DNA from 3 places in the Streptomyces sp. NPDC092370 genome. Region 2 is predicted to be linked to each of the others. Evidence: riboswitches for the same ligand, from Rfam matches in the RefSeq annotation. Region 2 holds a riboswitch; each other region holds the start of a gene.
What was found. Region 2 has a riboswitch for cyclic di-AMP ahead of ACIQHQ_RS24250 (transglycosylase SLT domain-containing protein). Riboswitches for the same ligand answer to the same signal wherever they lie in the genome.

Region 1: linked by a shared signal. The riboswitch ahead of ACIQHQ_RS06960 (LysM peptidoglycan-binding domain-containing M23 family metallopeptidase) and the one ahead of ACIQHQ_RS24250 (transglycosylase SLT domain-containing protein) in region 2 are both predicted to bind cyclic di-AMP.
Region 3: linked by a shared signal. The riboswitch ahead of ACIQHQ_RS13590 (transglycosylase family protein) and the one ahead of ACIQHQ_RS24250 (transglycosylase SLT domain-containing protein) in region 2 are both predicted to bind cyclic di-AMP.

The regions. Positions count from the first base shown of each region.
Region 1 is NZ_JBIVQO010000002.1:73,527-79,132, forward strand. Features, by position in the region: gene ACIQHQ_RS06950 (SGNH/GDSL hydrolase family protein) at 1-303, opposite strand, end outside; gene ACIQHQ_RS06955 (DUF6250 domain-containing protein) at 449-1,165, opposite strand; gene ACIQHQ_RS06960 (LysM peptidoglycan-binding domain-containing M23 family metallopeptidase) at 1,368-2,297, opposite strand; cyclic di-AMP (ydaO/yuaA leader) riboswitch at 2,302-2,463, opposite strand; gene ACIQHQ_RS06965 (alpha-galactosidase) at 2,772-4,847, opposite strand; gene ACIQHQ_RS06970 (tyrosine-protein phosphatase) at 5,027-5,606, shown strand, end outside.
Region 2 is NZ_JBIVQO010000008.1:157,071-162,676, reverse strand. Features, by position in the region: gene ACIQHQ_RS24260 (outer membrane lipoprotein carrier protein LolA) at 1-613, opposite strand, end outside; gene ACIQHQ_RS24255 (polyprenyl synthetase family protein) at 846-1,856, opposite strand; cyclic di-AMP (ydaO/yuaA leader) riboswitch at 2,359-2,534, shown strand; gene ACIQHQ_RS24250 (transglycosylase SLT domain-containing protein) at 2,540-3,319, shown strand; gene ACIQHQ_RS24245 (HAD family hydrolase) at 3,283-4,131, opposite strand; gene ACIQHQ_RS24240 (GNAT family N-acetyltransferase) at 4,318-5,388, shown strand; gene ACIQHQ_RS24235 (glycosyltransferase) at 5,425-5,606, shown strand, end outside.
Region 3 is NZ_JBIVQO010000003.1:514,818-520,423, reverse strand. Features, by position in the region: gene eno (phosphopyruvate hydratase) at 1-1,248, opposite strand, end outside; gene ACIQHQ_RS13590 (transglycosylase family protein) at 1,511-2,215, opposite strand; cyclic di-AMP (ydaO/yuaA leader) riboswitch at 2,220-2,386, opposite strand; gene ACIQHQ_RS13585 (transglycosylase family protein) at 2,615-3,586, opposite strand; gene ACIQHQ_RS13580 (cytochrome P450) at 3,708-5,006, opposite strand; gene ACIQHQ_RS13575 (nucleoside triphosphate pyrophosphohydrolase) at 5,065-5,606, opposite strand, start outside.

The DNA of each region.
Region 1 (5,606 bases), on a different contig from region 2:
CCGCTCGAAGCGCTCGGCGACCTCGTCGGGGTCGGTGCCGGGCCGGATGATGTCGTTGCCCCCGGCGCAGAACGAGACGAGGTCCGGGGCCATGGCGATGGCCCGCGGAACCTGGTCCGCCACGATCTGGTCGAGGAGCTTTCCGCGTACGGCGAGATTGGTGTACTGGAAGTCGCCTTCGGGCCTGCGGTCGGCGAGCAGGACGGCGAACCGATCGGCCCAGCCGACGAACGCCCCGTCGGGGCCGGGATCACCCACGCCCTCGGTGAAGCTGTCCCCCACCGCTACGTACGACCCGATCACTGCTCTGCTGTCACTCTTCGAATCGTCTGCCACAGCAGTCCATGATTCACCTTCGAATGTGACCTACGCGACCGTAGGAAAGAGTTGACTGGCGGTGAGATAAGCCACTCCTCAAGGGTTCGCCAACTCCGGAATACACTGCTTGTCAGGGATGTTTCGGGGTGAGCCGCCAGACCCGGAATCCGCTGATACGGAAATGGCTCCAGACGGTCCGGAAGGCGAAGTGCCCGCTCGTGTACGGCTGCGGGTCGGTGTAACCGAAGACGGGTCGTCCGTTGTTCCACCATTGGACCGTGGAGCCATCGGAGACGATCCGGACCCGGTTCGGCTCGCCCGGCACCAGCAGCGGCTCCGTGTAGTCGAAGACCAGGGGGCGGACACCGGGTTGACCGACGTAACGGCGCAGCCGGGTCGTGGTGTTGTGGTTGGCGCCGTAGCCCGCGTAGTACGTCGTCAGGTGGTCGTACTCGTCGAGAGCCCCGGCGCGCGGTGTCGCGAAGAGATCGTCCGGGGAGCGGACGTCGGTCGCGTTCCAGAAGTTGTTGAGGTCCGAGACCCGGTCGTTCACCCCGCCCGCGGAGACCGGGGTCGCGGTGTATTCGAGCACGTACGGCCCTTCGAGCCGCTGTCTGAACCACACAGTCGCGCCGCTCGGCACGTCGATCTCCAGGGTGCCGCGGGAGGCGAAGACGGTGCCGCCGTCCTGGAGTTCGGTCACCCACTGCCCGAGACCGTGACAGAAGTCGTCGCGGGCGACGAGGCGGCGACGACGGGACGCGGCCCGCGCGCCGGCCGTCGGGGCGAGGGCCGCCAGGGCGGCTCCGGCGGCCAGGGCTCCGAACGCTCTGCGGGTGGTCGACACGGGACACAGCTCCTGGGGATCCACCGGGAAGACCGGGGAAAGCGCTTGCACACCGGACGGGATCACTCTGCCCCAACTCCCGTCGCCTGTCGATCCCTTGTCGCCCCTCGGGGGTGGTCGGCGAGCGCATACGCCGAAGGCCGGACCCGGGGATCGGGGTCCGGCCTTCGGTCGCGTGTCAGGCAGGTGGTCGTGCGGCCGGTCAGCCGACGGAGACGCCGTGCGAGCGCAGGAAGGCGACCGGGTCCACGTCCGAGCCGTAGTCCGGCGTGGTGCGGATCTCGAAGTGCAGGTGCGGTCCGGTCACGTTGCCGGTGGCGCCCGACAGGCCGACCTGCTGCCCGGCGGTCACGGTCTGGCCGGCCGAGACGGAGAGCTGGGACAGGTGGGCGTACTGGGCGTAGTAGCCGTCGGCGAGCTTGATGACGACCTGGTTGCCGTAGGCGCCGCCCCAGCCGGCGGAGACGACGGTGCCCGCGCCGACGGCCTTGAGGGAGGTGCCGGTCGGGACGACGAAGTCGACACCGGTGTGGTAGCCGCTGGACCACATGCTGCCGGACATGCGGTACGGGGTGCTGACGGTGGCACCGGCCACCGGGAGGGTGAAGCCACTGGAGTTGCTCTCGGCGGCGGGCTTGGCGGCGGCGGGCTTGGCGGCGGCCGGCTTCGCGGCGGTCTCCGCCTTCGGGGCCGACTCGGCGGCGGACGGCTTGGGGGCCGAGGCCTTCGGCGCGGACGGGGCCGAGACCTTCGGCGCACTCGCCGCCTTCTTGCCGATCGACAGCTTCAGGCCCGGGTGGATCAGCGACGGGTCGGAGCCGACGGCGTCACGGTTGTCCGCGTAGAGCTTCTTCCAGCCGCCGCTGACGTTCTGATCGTCGGCGATCTTCGCGAGGTAGTCGCCGGCCCTCACGGTGTACGTGCGGGCACCGGTGGCCTTTTCGGCGGCCTTCTTGTCGGCGGCCGGAGCCGACTGGACGGCCTTTTCCGGAGCCGACTGCGGGGTGGCGGCGTGGGCGCCGGCGGCCCCCATGAGCGGCAGGGCGAGAGCGGCCCCGCCCGTTCCGGCGACGGCGATGGAGCGGGTGAAACGCTGGGTCTTGGGACGGCGGTGCTTACCCTTCGCGGGCATGACGAATTCCTCTCCGTCGCCTGCGAGGTGAGCTGTCGGGTGCGGGCTGGAGATGCCCGGTCGCGCCGAGGTGCGACTTAACCCCAAGCCGTTCCGGGAACCGGAACAGGCGTCTTACCTGTGGGTCCCCCGCTCCTGCCGTACGTCGGGTCAGTGTGTGGGGCTCCGGGCGGCGGCAGGATTAGGCGTCCGTCCGGATGGGTGTGGAACGTAAGCGACCAAGACGCAATGGGACAAGCTTGCGGTTGCCCGTGACGGTGTTTGTCTCGACGCGCTGACGCAAGTGCCGTCACCGAGCGTGGATTACCGATCTCCCGCTTTCCTCAATGGCCCTTGCTGTTGTGGGAATTACGTGAACATGGCGACAACACATCGTCACGAATATGACGATGGTCACGCACCCCGACCTCATCCCCTTTACGATCGGGGCACGTTACCCCTTAGCGGACGGAACTCTCTATCCGGACAGAACGTCTACTTGCGCTCAAGGCGGACGACAGTGGCGTCGAAATCTCCGCTCAGGCCGACCCGCAGTCCGTGATGCAGCAGTACGGCCCCTCGGTAAACTTCGCCCGTTTCGAGGCATTCGTACACTGCTGTCGGGTCGAGGCCACGCAGCCGCAGCGCCGGTACCGGCTCACCGTAGTGCTGCGCCTGGAGCCAGGCGAGGACGACGGTCTCCTCACCGAGGACGTACTGCACGGCGCTCAGCCCGCCCTCCGGGGGCCGCAGCCGGTACAGGTCGCCGCGCTGCACCACGGGCCGGATCTCCTTGTAGAGCCCCACCCACCGCCCCGCCTCGGCGAGCTCCTCCGGTGTCCACTTCGTGAGGTCGCCGCCGACCCCGAGCACCCCGGCCATGGCGCTGACGAACCGGAACCGCAGGGAACTGGCCCGGTGGTTGAGCATGGCGTTCGGACTGTCGGTGACCCAGGCGGCCATGACCCGGGCCGGATGGAGCTGACTGAAGCCGTGCTGGATGGCGAGCCGGTCGAGGGGGTCGGTGTTGTCGGAGGTCCACACCTGGTCCGTACGGCTCAGCACGCCGAGGTCGATCCGGCCACCGCCGCCAGAGCAGGACTCGAAGGCCACGCCGGGGTGGGCGGCCCGCAGCCGGTCCAGCAGGGCGTACAGGCCGTGCACGTGGTCGACCCACAGCCGCTGCGGGTAGGGGTCGCCCGGCCACCCTGCGTCGGTGAAGCAGCGGTTGAAGTCCCACTTCACGTAGTCGACCGGCGCGCCGGAGAGGAGCCCGTCGAGCTGCTCCCACAGGTACTCCCGGACGTCCTCGCGAGCCAGATTGAGGACGAGCTGATTGCGGAACTCCGTCCGCTTCCGTCCTGGTTGGTACTGCACCCACTCGGGGTGCGCCCGGTACAGCTCGCTGTCCGGGTTGACCATCTCGGGCTCGACCCAGATGCCGAACCGCATGCCGAGGCCGTGCACGTGGTCGGCGAGCGGCTTCAGCCCGCCCGGGAAGCGGTCGGGGTTGGGGGTCCAGTCGCCGAGCCCGGCCCGGTCGCTGGTGCGCGCCCCGAACCAGCCGTCGTCGACCACGAACAGCTCGACGCCCAGGGCGGCGGCCCGCTCGGCGAGCGCCCGCTGCTGCTCCTCGGAGATGTCGAACTCGGTGGCCTCCCAGGAATTGAACAGCACCGGCCGGTCCTGCTCGGCGTCCGGGATCACATGCGCCCGCTGATAGGCGTGCCAGGCGCGGCTCGCCCCGCCGAAGCCACCGTCGCTCCAGAGCCCGGCGAAGACAGGGGTCGTGTACGACTCCCCCGTGCCGAGCATCAGCAGGCCGGAGTCGTCGTGGCCGGCCCCGCCGGTGATCTGCACGCGGGCGTCGGGGAGCTGGGCCACGGTGATGCGCCAGGAGCCGGACCAGCCGAGGGCGCAGCCGTAGACCTCGCCGTGCTCCTCGGTGGCGTCGGTGTCGAGGGCGACCCAGGGCAGGTGCTGGTGGGAGGTGTGGCCGCGGCGGCTGCCGATGACCTTCTCCCCGTGAGTCAGGCGAGAGCGCGTCAGCCGGGACTCGGCACCCCAGCGGCCGTGCAGCTGCGACAGCCGCCAGGCCTCCCGGTCGGGCAGGGTCCAGGTCGCGGAGTCGGCGCGCAGCAGCTCGACGGCCGGTCCCCGGTTGTCCACGGTCACCCAGCGCTCGACGACGTCCGCCCCGGAGCGCACCCGGTAGTGCAGCGTGACGGCCAGGTCACCGTCGCGGAACCGGAGCCGCAGCTCGTCGTCCTGCGTGTCGTGCCCCTCGAAGACCCACTCGGTGCCGCGCCGCTCGGCCGTGCGCACGGACAAGGCGGGTCGGACGAAACGCGGACCCCCCTCGACGGGGTACTCCTCGCGCCCGTCGAGCGGGGACTCGAAGGGCCGGTAGTCCGGCAGCGGCCGCACCGCGAGCGCCTCGGCATCGGCGAGGCCGATTCGGGGGCCCCAGTGCAGGTGCAGCAGCTCGTCCCGGTCGGTGACATGGACGGCGTAGCTGCTGGCCGGCCCGGAGAGCACCCACGTACGACCGTCTTCGGAAATGTCCAGCATCATGCCCTCACAGATTCGAACAAGCCCGACCAGGTCCGACCAGGCGGCAACATCATCGAGGGCCGCGGGGGCTCCGGGCAACGCCTGTGGACAACTCATTGCCCCAGGCAGGCATGTCGTATCGTCGAGTGACGCCCGTCGACGAGCCGCGCCGGCGGCGCCGAAGGGGAGGAGCCCTCGTGACACAGCAGGTCCCGTCGACCGAGCCCGAGCTGGCCGGAGTGCGCAACTTCCGTGATGTGGGCGGACTTCCGACCGTGGACGGCCGGCGGGTGCGGCACGGAGTGCTGTTCCGCAGCGGCCATCTCGCCCACGCGACCGGGGAGGACGCCGCCTTCCTGACCACCCTGGGCCTGCACACGATCTTCGACTTCCGCAACGCGGCCGACCAGAAGCTCGAGGGGCCGGACGTCGAGCTGCCCGGCGTGCGCAATGTGAACCTGCCGCTGAGCGACCCCGCCGACGGCGCCGAGTTCTGGAAGATGGTCCGTGACGGCGACCTGGACCAGCTGCGCGCGATCCTCGCGGACGGCAAGGGCGCGGACCGGATGATCGCCTCCTACCGCATGATCGTGAAGGAGCGCACGGGCGAGCACTCCCGGGTGCTGCACGCGCTCGCGCAGGACAGCGTCCCCGCGCTGATGCACTGCGCGGCGGGCAAGGACCGCGCGGGTCTGTCCATCGCGGTGACGCTGCTCGCGGTGGGCGTGGAGCGCGAGGCCATCGTCGAGGACTACCTGAAGTCGAACGCCAAGCACC
Region 2 (5,606 bases):
ACGTCGTGTCGTCGACCGCCTTCAGGGCCTCCTCGGCGAAGTCCTTCGGCAGGGCCGGCGGCCGCTGGTCCTTCCCGCGCTCCGGGCTCTCGGAGGCGGTGCCGTGGTAGACCTCGTTGGACTTGCTGTCGTAGCCCCAGACGTCCTTGCCGTTGTGGATGACGCTGTACTCGGCGGCGTTCTCCAGCAGCGACAGCTTCTGCCGGTCCGGGCCGTCGGCCGCCACGCGCAGGGTGTGCGTGCCGGAGGCCAGTTCGGTGAGCTTGGCGGTCGGGTCGGCGGAGGAGCCGCCCTCGCCCTGGCCCGCGGCACCGGACAGCAGGCCGGACTCCAGGCCGCCGAGGTTCGGCAGGCCGAGGTCGGTGCTGATCTTCACCGTGCCGGACAGCTGCTCGACGTCGGACTTGGCGATTTTCTCGATGAGTTGCCGAGCGGTGATCTTCGGGAGGTCGGGGTCGCCGGAGTCGGCGAGTGCGGGGACCAGGCCGATCGTCGCGGCCGCCACCCCGATCACCGTGACCGGGACGATGTACCGCGCGGCTGTGCGCCGCCCGGAGCGCTGCTCGTCGGCCTGCCCGGCGGTCGTGCTGTCGTCGGATGCGTACGGTGCCATGTGTGCCCTACCTCCGTGATCGGCGGCGGCTGTCCGTGTCGTGCACGCACTCGTCCCTGAGCCGCCATTCTCACCCGAACAGGTGAGGAGTGGTGTTTTCCGTGGTGTCCATCTGACCAAATCGGCCAGGGAGATACGTCAGACCCCGGACTCAACTCCGTGTACTGCTCGGGTATGACACGGGCGGGTGTCTTCTCCCCCGACCCGTAGGGGTCGGGGAGAAGAGGAGGCCCTAGCCGGCCCGGTGCACCACCGCGTCGCACAGCTCCAGGAGCGCCGTCTTCGCTGCGCACTCCTTCAGGGGCGCCAGCGCCGAACGGGCGTCCTGGGCGTAGCGCACGGTGTCCCGCCGGGCCTGCTCCAGCGCCGGGTGGGCCCGCAGCAGGCGCAGGGCCTCGGCGTGCCGTTCGTCGTCGGTGAGGTCGGAGTCCAGCAGCTCACACAGGGCGATGTCCTCGGCGAGTCCGAGGCGGGCCGCCCGCTCGCGCAGCCGCAGCACCGGCAGGGTGGGGATGCCCTCGCGCAGGTCGGTGCCGGGGGTCTTGCCGGACTCGTGGGAGTCGGAGGCGATGTCCAGGACGTCGTCCGCGAGCTGGAAGGCGACGCCGAGCCGCTCGCCGTACTGGGTCAGCACGTGCACGACCGTCTCGTCGGCGCCGGACATCATCGCGCCGAAGCGGCACGAGACGGCGACCAGCGAGCCGGTCTTGCCGCCCAGGACGTCCAGGTAGTGCTCGATGGGGTCGCGGCCGTCCTGCGGTCCGGCCGTCTCCAGGATCTGGCCGGTCACCAGGCGCTCGAACGCCTCGGCCTGCACCCGCACGGCCTCCGGGCCGAGGTCGGCCAGGATGTGCGAGGCGCGGGCGAAGAGGAAGTCGCCGGTGAGGACCGCGACGGAGTTGCCCCAGCGGGTGTTGGCGCTCGCGACGCCCCGGCGCACGGCGGCCTCGTCCATGACGTCGTCGTGGTACAGCGTGGCCAGGTGGGTCAGCTCCACGACGACGGCCGACGGCACGATCCCGGGTGCGTGCCGGTCACCGAACTGGGCGGAGAGCATCACGAGCAGCGGACGGAACCGCTTGCCGCCGGCCCGCACCAGGTGCTGGGCGGCCTCCGTGATGAAGGGCACCTCACTCTTGGTGGCCTCGAGCAAGCCTTCCTCGACAGCCGTCAGTCCGGCCTGGACATCGGCTTCCAGAGCCTGGTCCCGCACGCTCAGCCCGAACGGCCCGACGTCGGTCACGAGGGGTCTCCTGTCTGCTGTGTCTGCCGGTGATTACGCGGTTTGTCGATAGGTCGCTGTCCTCACTCGAGTCAGCGTATCCGGTCACGTTTCGATCACCGCCAGCGCCCATGGTTACAGGCCGGGTGGTATCCGATCACGCCCGCTATGTTTTCGATCAACCCATAAGAACAGATATTTATCGACTTACCCAGGGGTACCGAAGTATGCACGATTTGCCGCTTTAGGTAAGTGAATTCCCCTTGGTGGAAATCGCCCCGCCGACTTGTGATCAGTGAGTTGAATCACTTCTTCCGCTTTTCTCTCCCGCCCTCGCACCGACCCGTACCCCCTTCCCCCGAAAGCCAGTTGACCCTTGGCTCCCGCAAAGGATCAAGCGGCCCAAACACCCCCGACCAAGGTCATCCGCGTGATATGTGACCAAGGCGCTTGTTCCCGACATGTGCTCTCGCATACGTTCCCGGCCTGTCCGGCGGACGCCTAATCCTGCCGCCGCCCGGACTCCCCACAGGAACCGACTCACTCACGCAGGGCAGGAGCGGGGGACCCAGGTAAGTCGCCGGTCCGCACAGCGGCACGGCTCGGGGTGAAGCCGCGCACGGCACACAGCGCCGTACGCGGCCGGGCACCTCCCGGCCCGAACCCGACAGCTCACCTCGCAGGCGCCGGAGAGGAATATCGCCATGCCCGGACGAGGCAAGCACCGTCGCCCCAGAATCAACCCGCTGACCCGAGGCTTCATCGCCGCCGGCACCGGCGGAGCCGCACTCACCCTCCCGCTCCTCGGCGCCACACACGCGAGCGCCGCCGAGCCCCAGAGCACACCCGCCGCCGTACAGTCCGTGCCGCGGGCGGTCCAGCCCGCCAAGTCCCTCACGTACACCGTGACCAAGGGCGACTCGCTCGCCCGCATCGCGGACACGTACGACGTCTCGGGCGGCTGGAAACAGCTCTACAAGGACAACCGCGCCGCCGTCGGCGACAACCCGAAGCTGATCCACCCGGGTCTGAAGCTGAAGGTGAAGACCACCAAGGCGCACGCCGCGAAGAAGACCGCGACCCCGTCGTCCGCCCCGGCCAAGCCGGCCGCGAAGCCCGCCACGGGCGTCGCCCAGGCCACCCAGGCGTCCGCGAAGACCTACGCGAACAACCTCGACGGCTGGATCCGCGAAGCGCTGGACATCATGGCGCAGAAGGGGATCCCCGGGTCCTACGACGGCATCCACCGCAACATCATGCGCGAGTCGTCGGGCAACCCGCTGGCGATCAACAACTGGGACTCGAACGCCGCCGCGGGCACCCCGTCCAAGGGTCTGCTCCAGGTCATCGACCCGACCTTCGCCGCGTACCACGTCCCCGGCACCCCCTTCGACCCGTTCGACCCGGTCGCCAACATCACCGCGGCCTGCAACTACGCGGCCGACCGCTACGGCTCGATCGACAACGTCAACGGCCCGTACTGAGCGGTCCCGCCCAGCAGTCGCTCGAGGACGACGGCGACGCCGTCGTCCTCGTTCGACAGGGTGACCTCGTCGGCCACGGCCTTGAGTTCGGGATGGGCGTTGGCCATCGCGACACCGTGGCCGGCCCAGTCGAACATCGGGATGTCGTTGGGCATGTCGCCGAAGGCGATGGTGTCCGCCGGCCGCAGCCCCAGATGCTCGGCGGCCAGCGCCAGGCCCGTCGCCTTGGTGATCCCGCACGGCTGGAGTTCCACCGTGCCGGGCCCCGACATCGTCACCGTCGCCAGTGAGCCGATCACCGAGCGGGCCGTCGCCGCCAGTTCGTCGTCCGACAGGTGCGGATGGCGCAGCAACACCTTGCTGATGGGCTCACCCCACAGGTCGTCGCGCCGGTCGACCCGTACCGCGGGCAGGGTCGGGTGCGGCATGAGATAACCCGGCTCGATCAGCGTGAGCCCGTCGACCCCGTCCTGGTCGACCGCCGCGTACACCTGCCCCACCTCCGCCTCGATCTTGCCGAGGGCGGTCTCGGCCAGTTCCCGGTCCAGGGTGATGGACCACAGCAGCCGGTCCGCGCCGGCGTCGTACACCTGCGCGCCCTGCCCGCACACCGCGAGTCCCCTGCATCCGAGGTCGTCCAGGAGCGGCCGCACTCTCGGCGCCGGCCGGCCCGTCACCACGAGGTGCTGGGCACCGGCGTCCGCCACCCGCGCGAGCACGGCGAGGGACCGGTCGGAGAGGGTGTCGTCGCCGCGCAGCAGCGTCCCGTCCAGATCGGTGGCGATGAGTGAATGTGCGAGGGGTGCGGCCATGATCAGAGAATACGGACAACGCGCCCCCTCGTTTCATCGCCCGACGGACGCCGATTGCCCGGTTGAAGGCCTCTGCACCGGTTGGCAACAACATGCTCCGCTACCTACCGGAGAGGCCGCATCGAGCGGTACCTTCCATGTGTCCAGGGGGGACTTGATCGGGGGGTCAGGTTGAGCAGTGGGCGCATTCGCGTGGCTGGGCCCGGGGAGCTCGATGAAGGGGAGAGGGAGCGCTGGCGTGCGCTGCGCGCGGTCTCCGAGGCACCGCGCAACCCCTTCATGGAACCGGAGTTCACCGAAGCCGTCGGCCGGGTCAGGCCGCGGGCCCGGGTCGCCGTGGTGTACGAGGGGCCGGAGCCGGCCGGCTTCCTGCCCTATGAGCGGGGCCCGTTGGGGCAGGGCCGGGCGATCGGTCTCGGCGTCTCGGACGCGCAGGGCGCGATTCTGCGGCCGGGGCTGAACCTGGAGACGGGCGAACTGCTGAGGGCCTGTTCGGTGTCGAGCTTCGCCTTCGACAATCTGGAGGCCGAACAGCGGCTGTTCGTCCGGTACGCGGCCGCGGAGCACGCCACCTACGTCATCGACGTGGAGAAGGGCTACGAGACGTACGAGTCGGTGCTGCGCGCGCAGTCGCCGAAGTTCCTGAAGACCACGCTGGCCAAGGAGCGCAAGCTGGGCCGACAGGCCGGTGAGCTGCGGTTCGTGTTCGACGAACGCGACCCTGCCGCGCTGCGCACCCTCATGGGGTGGAAGTCGGCGCAGTACCGCAGGACCGGGCGCCGGGACCGGTTCGCCCAGGAGTGGATCATCCGGCTCGTCGGGCAGCTGGCCCGGACCCGGGCGCCGGAGTGCAGCGGCACCCTGTCCGTGCTGTACGCCGGTGAGCGGCCCGTCGCCGCGCACTTCGGGCTGCGCTCGGCCTCGGTACTGGCCTGCTGGTTCCCGGCCTACGACCCGGAGTTCGCGAAGTTCTCACCGGGTCTGGTGCTGCACCTGCGCATGGCGGAGGCGGCGGCCGCCGGTGGCGTCGGCATGCTCGACCTGGGCCGGGGCGCTGCCGAGTACAAGGACGCGCTGAAGACGGGCGAACTGCCCGTGTACGAGGGGGCGGTGACGCGGCCGGGGGCCGGCGCGGCACTGCACTGGCTGAGCCGCGAGCCGGCGCGCCGCGCGCACAGCTTCGTCCGCAGCCGGCCGCGGCTTGCCTCGTTGGCGGCGCGGACGCTGAAGGGCGCGGCCCGGCTGCGCCACACCTGAACGCAAGGCGTACCTGACACAAGGGGGGTGGGGCGCATGGCCCGTTCGGCGCGTGCGCAGGAGGAGATACGGCGGTTCCTGGACATCGGGGCGGTGCAGGTCGCCGAGCTGGACCTCGACGGGGACGAGGCGGTGCTCAGACCGGGCCCAGGGAGTCCGCCGGTGACGCACGGAGAGGTGTTCGTGCTGGTCAGAAGGAGCGGCCGACCCGTGGGCAC
Region 3 (5,606 bases), on a different contig from region 2:
GGCGTACACCGCGGCGTCGTCGAGGATCTCCTCGATGCGCAGCAGCTGGTTGTACTTGGCGACGCGCTCGGAGCGGGCCGGGGCACCGGTCTTGATCTGGCCGCAGTTGGTGGCGACGGCCAGGTCGGCGATGGTGACGTCCTCGGTCTCGCCGGAGCGGTGGGACATCATGCACTTGAAGCCGTTGCGCTGGGCCAGCTCGACGGCGTCCAGGGTCTCGGTCAGCGAGCCGATCTGGTTGACCTTGACCAGCAGGGCGTTGGCGGCGCCCTCCTCGATGCCGCGGGCCAGGCGCTCGGGGTTGGTGACGAACAGGTCGTCGCCGACGAGCTGGACCTTGTCACCGAGCTTGTCGGTGATGGTCTTCCAGCCCTCCCAGTCGTCCTCGAACAGCGGGTCCTCGATGGAGACGAGCGGGTACGCGTCGACGAGCTCCGCGTAGTACTCGGTCATCTCGGCCGCCGAGCGCTCCTTGCCCTCGAAGGTGTAAACGCCGTCCTTGTAGAACTCGGAGGCGGCGACGTCGAGCGCCAGGGCGATCTGCTCGCCGGGGGTGTAGCCGGCTTCCTTGACGGCCTCGAGGATGAGGTCGAGGGCCTCGCGGTTGGAGCCGAGGTTCGGGGCGAAGCCGCCCTCGTCGCCGAGGCCGGTGGCCAGGCCCTTGCTCTTCAGGACCTTCTTCAGCGTGTGGTAGACCTCGGCGCCCCAGCGCAGGGCCTCGGAGAAGGACTCCGCGCCGATCGGGGCGATCATGAACTCCTGGATGTCCACGTTGGAGTCGGCGTGCGAGCCGCCGTTCAGGATGTTCATCATCGGCACCGGCAGCAGGTGCGCGTTGGGGCCGCCCAGGTAGCGGAACAGCGGCAGGTCGCTGGCCTCGGAGGCGGCGTGGGCGACGGCGAGCGAGACGCCGAGGATGGCGTTGGCGCCGAGCGAGCCCTTGTTGTCGGTGGCGTCCAGGTCGAACATCGCCTGGTCGATCAGGCGCTGCTCGGTGGCGTCGTAGCCGACCAGCTCCGGGCCGATCTGCTCGATGACCGCGAGGACGGCCTTCTCCACACCCTTGCCGAGGTAGCGGTTCGAGTCGCCGTCGCGGAGCTCGATGGCCTCGAAGGCGCCCGTGGAGGCGCCGGACGGGACGGCGGCACGGCCGGTGCTGCCGTCGTCGAGGCCGACCTCGACCTCGACCGTGGGGTTGCCTCGGGAGTCCAGGATTTCCCGGGCTACGACGACGTCGATGGACGGCACGAGCATCTCCTTCTTCATGTGACGCGGGACGCGGGCCCCGTGGACCCGGCGAGGTGCGGGCCCGTGGTGGCTCGCGACACGAGCCTAACCGGCTCCGGGCGATCGGCCACCGGGTCGCCCACCCCATGGACAGAACCGAGAGTAAATTGTTTCCGAACGGAACAAAGCCGGTTGCCGAAAAAACCCCGCCCCGGCGCGTACGGGGGATGACGCACCGGGGCGGGGAGCACGAGGACCCTGGGCGGGTCCGGCCGGCCGCTGCTTACTTCAGGTGCAGCTGCTGGCCCGGGTAGATGAGGTTGGCGTCCTCGACGATGTCCTTGTTCAGCTGGTAGAGCTTCTCCCAGCCGCCCTTGACCTTCTCCGCCGTGGCGATCGAGCTCAGGGTGTCGCCCTTGACGACCTTGTACTCGCCGTCACCCTTCTTGACCTTCTTGCCGGTCGGGGTGGTGACGGTCTTCTTGGCGGCCGGGCGCTCGTCGGAGCGGGAGGCCGGCTGCTGCTCGGTCTGGCGGGTCTCGGTGCTCTGCTGGCTCTGCTGGCTCTGCTGCGAGGAGCTGCCGGAGTCGCTGGAGGAACCGCCGCCGGTGTAGCCGGCGCTCGACAGGCCCTTGCCGCAGACCGGCCAGGCGCCCTTGCCCTGGCCCGCGAGGACCTTCTCGGCGATCTCGATCTGCTGGGCCTTCGTGGCCTGGTCCGCGGTGGAGGCGTACTTGGTGCCGCCGTAGCCGGACCAGGTGGAGGCGGAGAACTGCAGACCGCCGTAGTAGCCGTTGCCGGTGTTGATGGACCAGTTGCCGCCGGACTCGCACTGGGCGACGGCGTCCCACTCCGAGGCGGTGGCGGCGGAGGCGTTACCGGCCGCCATCAGCGGGGCGGCGACGGCGGCACCGGTGACACCGGCGATGGCGATGGCGCGAGCGGCCTTGGACGGACGGCGGTGCGTGCCCTTACCGGAAAACAGCATGGAGAGATCCCCTCACCGACGCCTGCGAGGTGAGCTGTCGGGTTCGGGCCGGTTGAGTTGCCCGGCCGCGCCCCTCCCGGGACACGGCTTCACCCCAAGCCCTTCCGGCACAACCGGCCGGTCGGGCACTTACCTTGGGTCCCCCGCTCCTGCCTACGGCGCTTGACGCGACGACTGTTCCCGTACGGCCGCTGGCAGGATTCGGCGTTGCGGCAGCCGGGGCTCGCGGTGACGAGCAGTCACGACCGTAGACACGCGATCCACGGAATTTCAAAGACGATCAGGGCTTCTGAGATCTATCTCTCACGGGCCTTATACGGGACATTCGGTGCGAAACGTGACGTGAACTCACCCGCTTTCGGGACGACTTCGGCCCTCGTTTCCGCACTGCCCGAACGGCTACCTCTCGTCCGCTTCGACCCCTGTCGTGAGCGTCTGACCGGGGAGGATGAGGTTCGGGTCGCCACCGACGGTCTGCTCGTTCCCGTCGTAGAGGGAGTTCCATCCGCCGTCGACGTCAAGGGAGTCGGCGATGGACCAGAGGCTGTCGCCCACGCCGACGATGTAGGAGCCCTCGGACGAGCCCCGGGAGGCGTCGTCGCCGCGCGAGGCGTGGCGGCCCGAGGACGAGCCCTCGCTGCCGTTCGCGGACGCGGAGTCCTCCTCGGCACTGGGGCCTCGGTGGCGGCCGGAGCCGGTGTCCGTCAGGGCCGAAGAGTCGCCGCCCTGGCGTGAGTTGCCGGACTCGTCACCCCCGGGGGCGGCGGAGGGGGAACTGCCGGACTTCTGATCCTGCTCCCGCCCCCGCTCCTGAGGTGCGGAATCAGATGACTTGTCCGACTTAGGGGTTTCATCCTCCTGGGTCGACCGCCCGTCAGGCGACGACGAAGGGCTTGAGGAAGGCTCCGAAGAAGGGGACGGCTCGGAGCCGCCGAGCAAACCGGACGAGTCCACCTCGCCGGATGATGCGGACGAGTCGGACGCTTCCGCCCCCTTGTCCTGCGGGAGGCCGGAGAGCAGGCCGCAGGTACGCCACGCGCCGACCCCCTGGTCGGCGAGGATTCTCTCGGCCACGGATATCTGCTGGGAGCGACTGGCCAGGTCGGCGCTCGCGGCGTAGTCGAGGCCGCCGTAGTTCTCCCAGTCCTCCTGGGACAACTGCAGGCCGCCGTAGTAGCCGTTGCCGTCGTTCTGGCTCCACGCGCCGCCGGTCTCGCAGTCCGCGACCCGATCCCAGGTCGTGCCGTCGGCCGCGCTGGCACCGGAGGCCCCGAGGAGTGGGATCGCGATGGCGGAGCCGGTCACTCCGGCCGCCACGAGGAGCGCCGGAGCCTGGCGGGGGCGACGGTGCCGACCGTTCCCGGAGAGCATACGGAGACCTTTCACACGACAGCGGTGACCGACGCGTCCGGCATCCCGGCCGCGTTGATGGGTGAACGTATCGGCAGGAGATCACTTGTCACAAGTTAATGCCGCGTAGATCACGTGAAGATCACAGCTCTGATGTTTCGTCATGTTCAACCGCTGCGAACTCCACCGGCAGGGTGCGCAGCCCGCGCATGATGAGGCCGCCGCGCCACCGCAGCTCGGCCGGGTCCGCCGCGAGGCGGAGGTCCGGGAGGCGGGTGAGGAGGGTGGCGAGGGCGGTCTGGCCCTCCAGGCGGGCGAGCGGGGCGCCCAGGCAGTAGTGGATGCCGTGGCCGTAACCGAGGTGCTGGTTGTCGCGGCGGGACAGGTCCAGCACGTCCGGGTCGGCGAACCGCTCCGGGTCCCGGTCCGCGGCGGCCAGGACGACCAGGACCGGGTCGCCCGCGTCGATGTGCTGCCCGCCGAGGGTGAGGGGCTGCGTGGCGAACCGCCAGGTGGCGAGCTCGACGGGGCCGTCGTAGCGCAGGAGTTCCTCGACGCCGGTCTCCAGGAGCCCGCTCTCCCCGGCGGCGAGGGACGCCTGGAGCCGGGCGCGCTGCTCGGGGTGGGTGAGCAGGGCGTAGGTGCCGTTGCCGATCAGGTTCACGGTTGTCTCGAAACCGGCGAACAGCAGGATGAAGGCCATGGCCGCCGCCTCGTTCTCGGTGAGGTGCTCACCGTGGTCGGAGGCGCGGATGAGACCGGAGATGAGGTCCTCGCCGGGGGCGGGCTCGGCGGGCAGCGCCTCCCGCTTGCGGTGGATGAGGTCGGCGAGGTAGCCGCGCATCTTCTTCACCGACCGCGCCACGCCACCCCTGGGACCGCCCTGGTGACGGATCATCATGCCCGCCCAGTCTCGGAAGTCGTCCTGGTCCTCACGCGGGACGCCGAGCAGGTCGCAGATGGCGTAGATGGGCAGCGGGAAGGCGAACTCGTGGATCAGGTCGGCGGACCCCTTCCGCGCGAACCCGTCGATGAGGGTGTCCGTGAGCTCCTGCACCCGTGGCGCGAACTCGGCGACCCGGCGGGGCGTGAACGCCTTGGACACCAGTCGCCGCAGCCGGGTGTGGTCCGGCGGGTCGATGTTCAGCAGATGCGTCATCAGCTCGGCCTTGCGCTCCCCGGGGATTCCGGTCTTGCCCTTGGCGTGCGCCGGTTCGTCGTGATGCGCCGGGTTCTTGGAGAGCCGGTGGTCGGCGAGGGTCTGCTTGGCGTCGGCGTACCGCGTGACCAGCCAGGCCTCCACGCCGCTGGGAAGCCGCGTCTTGTGGACGGGACTGTGCTCGCGGAGCCAGGCGTAGGCGGGGTAGGGGTTGCTCGCGAACTCCCAGGTGAAGAGCTCGGGCGCGGTCGTGGGGGTGCGGGGCTGGGGCTGGTCGGTCACGCGTCGACCGTATCCGGCTTCCCGCCGCTTCCCGTCCCGCTCCCCTGCTCCCTCCCGTTCAGCCCTCGGCCTGCCTGATCGCGTCGCGGTAGGCGCGGGCCGCCGCCCTCAGGGCCGCCTCCGGGTCCACGCCCTCGGACTCGGCGCGGACGGCCAGGGCGAGGAGCTCGTAGCCGATGCCCTCGACGGGCGGGAGCGGTATGTCCAGGTTCGCTGTGCGGGCGCGGGAGGCCAGTTTGGCGGCGAGGGCCAGACCGGGCTGGCCGAGGGGAATGCCCTCCGTGACCGAGGCGCGCTGCTTCTCGACCGCCTTGGTGCGCAGCCAGTGCTCCTTGACCTCCTCGGGGGTGGTGGCCGTCGCGTCGCCGAAGACGTGCGGATGGCGGTGGATCAGCTTGGCGACGATGCCGCCGGCCACGTCGTCGATGGAGAAGGGCTCCTCCCCGTCCTCCGGGCGGCCCTCCTCGGCGATGCGGGCGTGGAAGACGACCTGGAGGAGGACGTCACCGAGCTCCTCGCGCAGTTCGTCGCGATCGCCCTCCTCGATCGCCTCGACGAGTTCGTACGCCTCCTCGATGCCGTACTTCGCCAGGCCCTCGT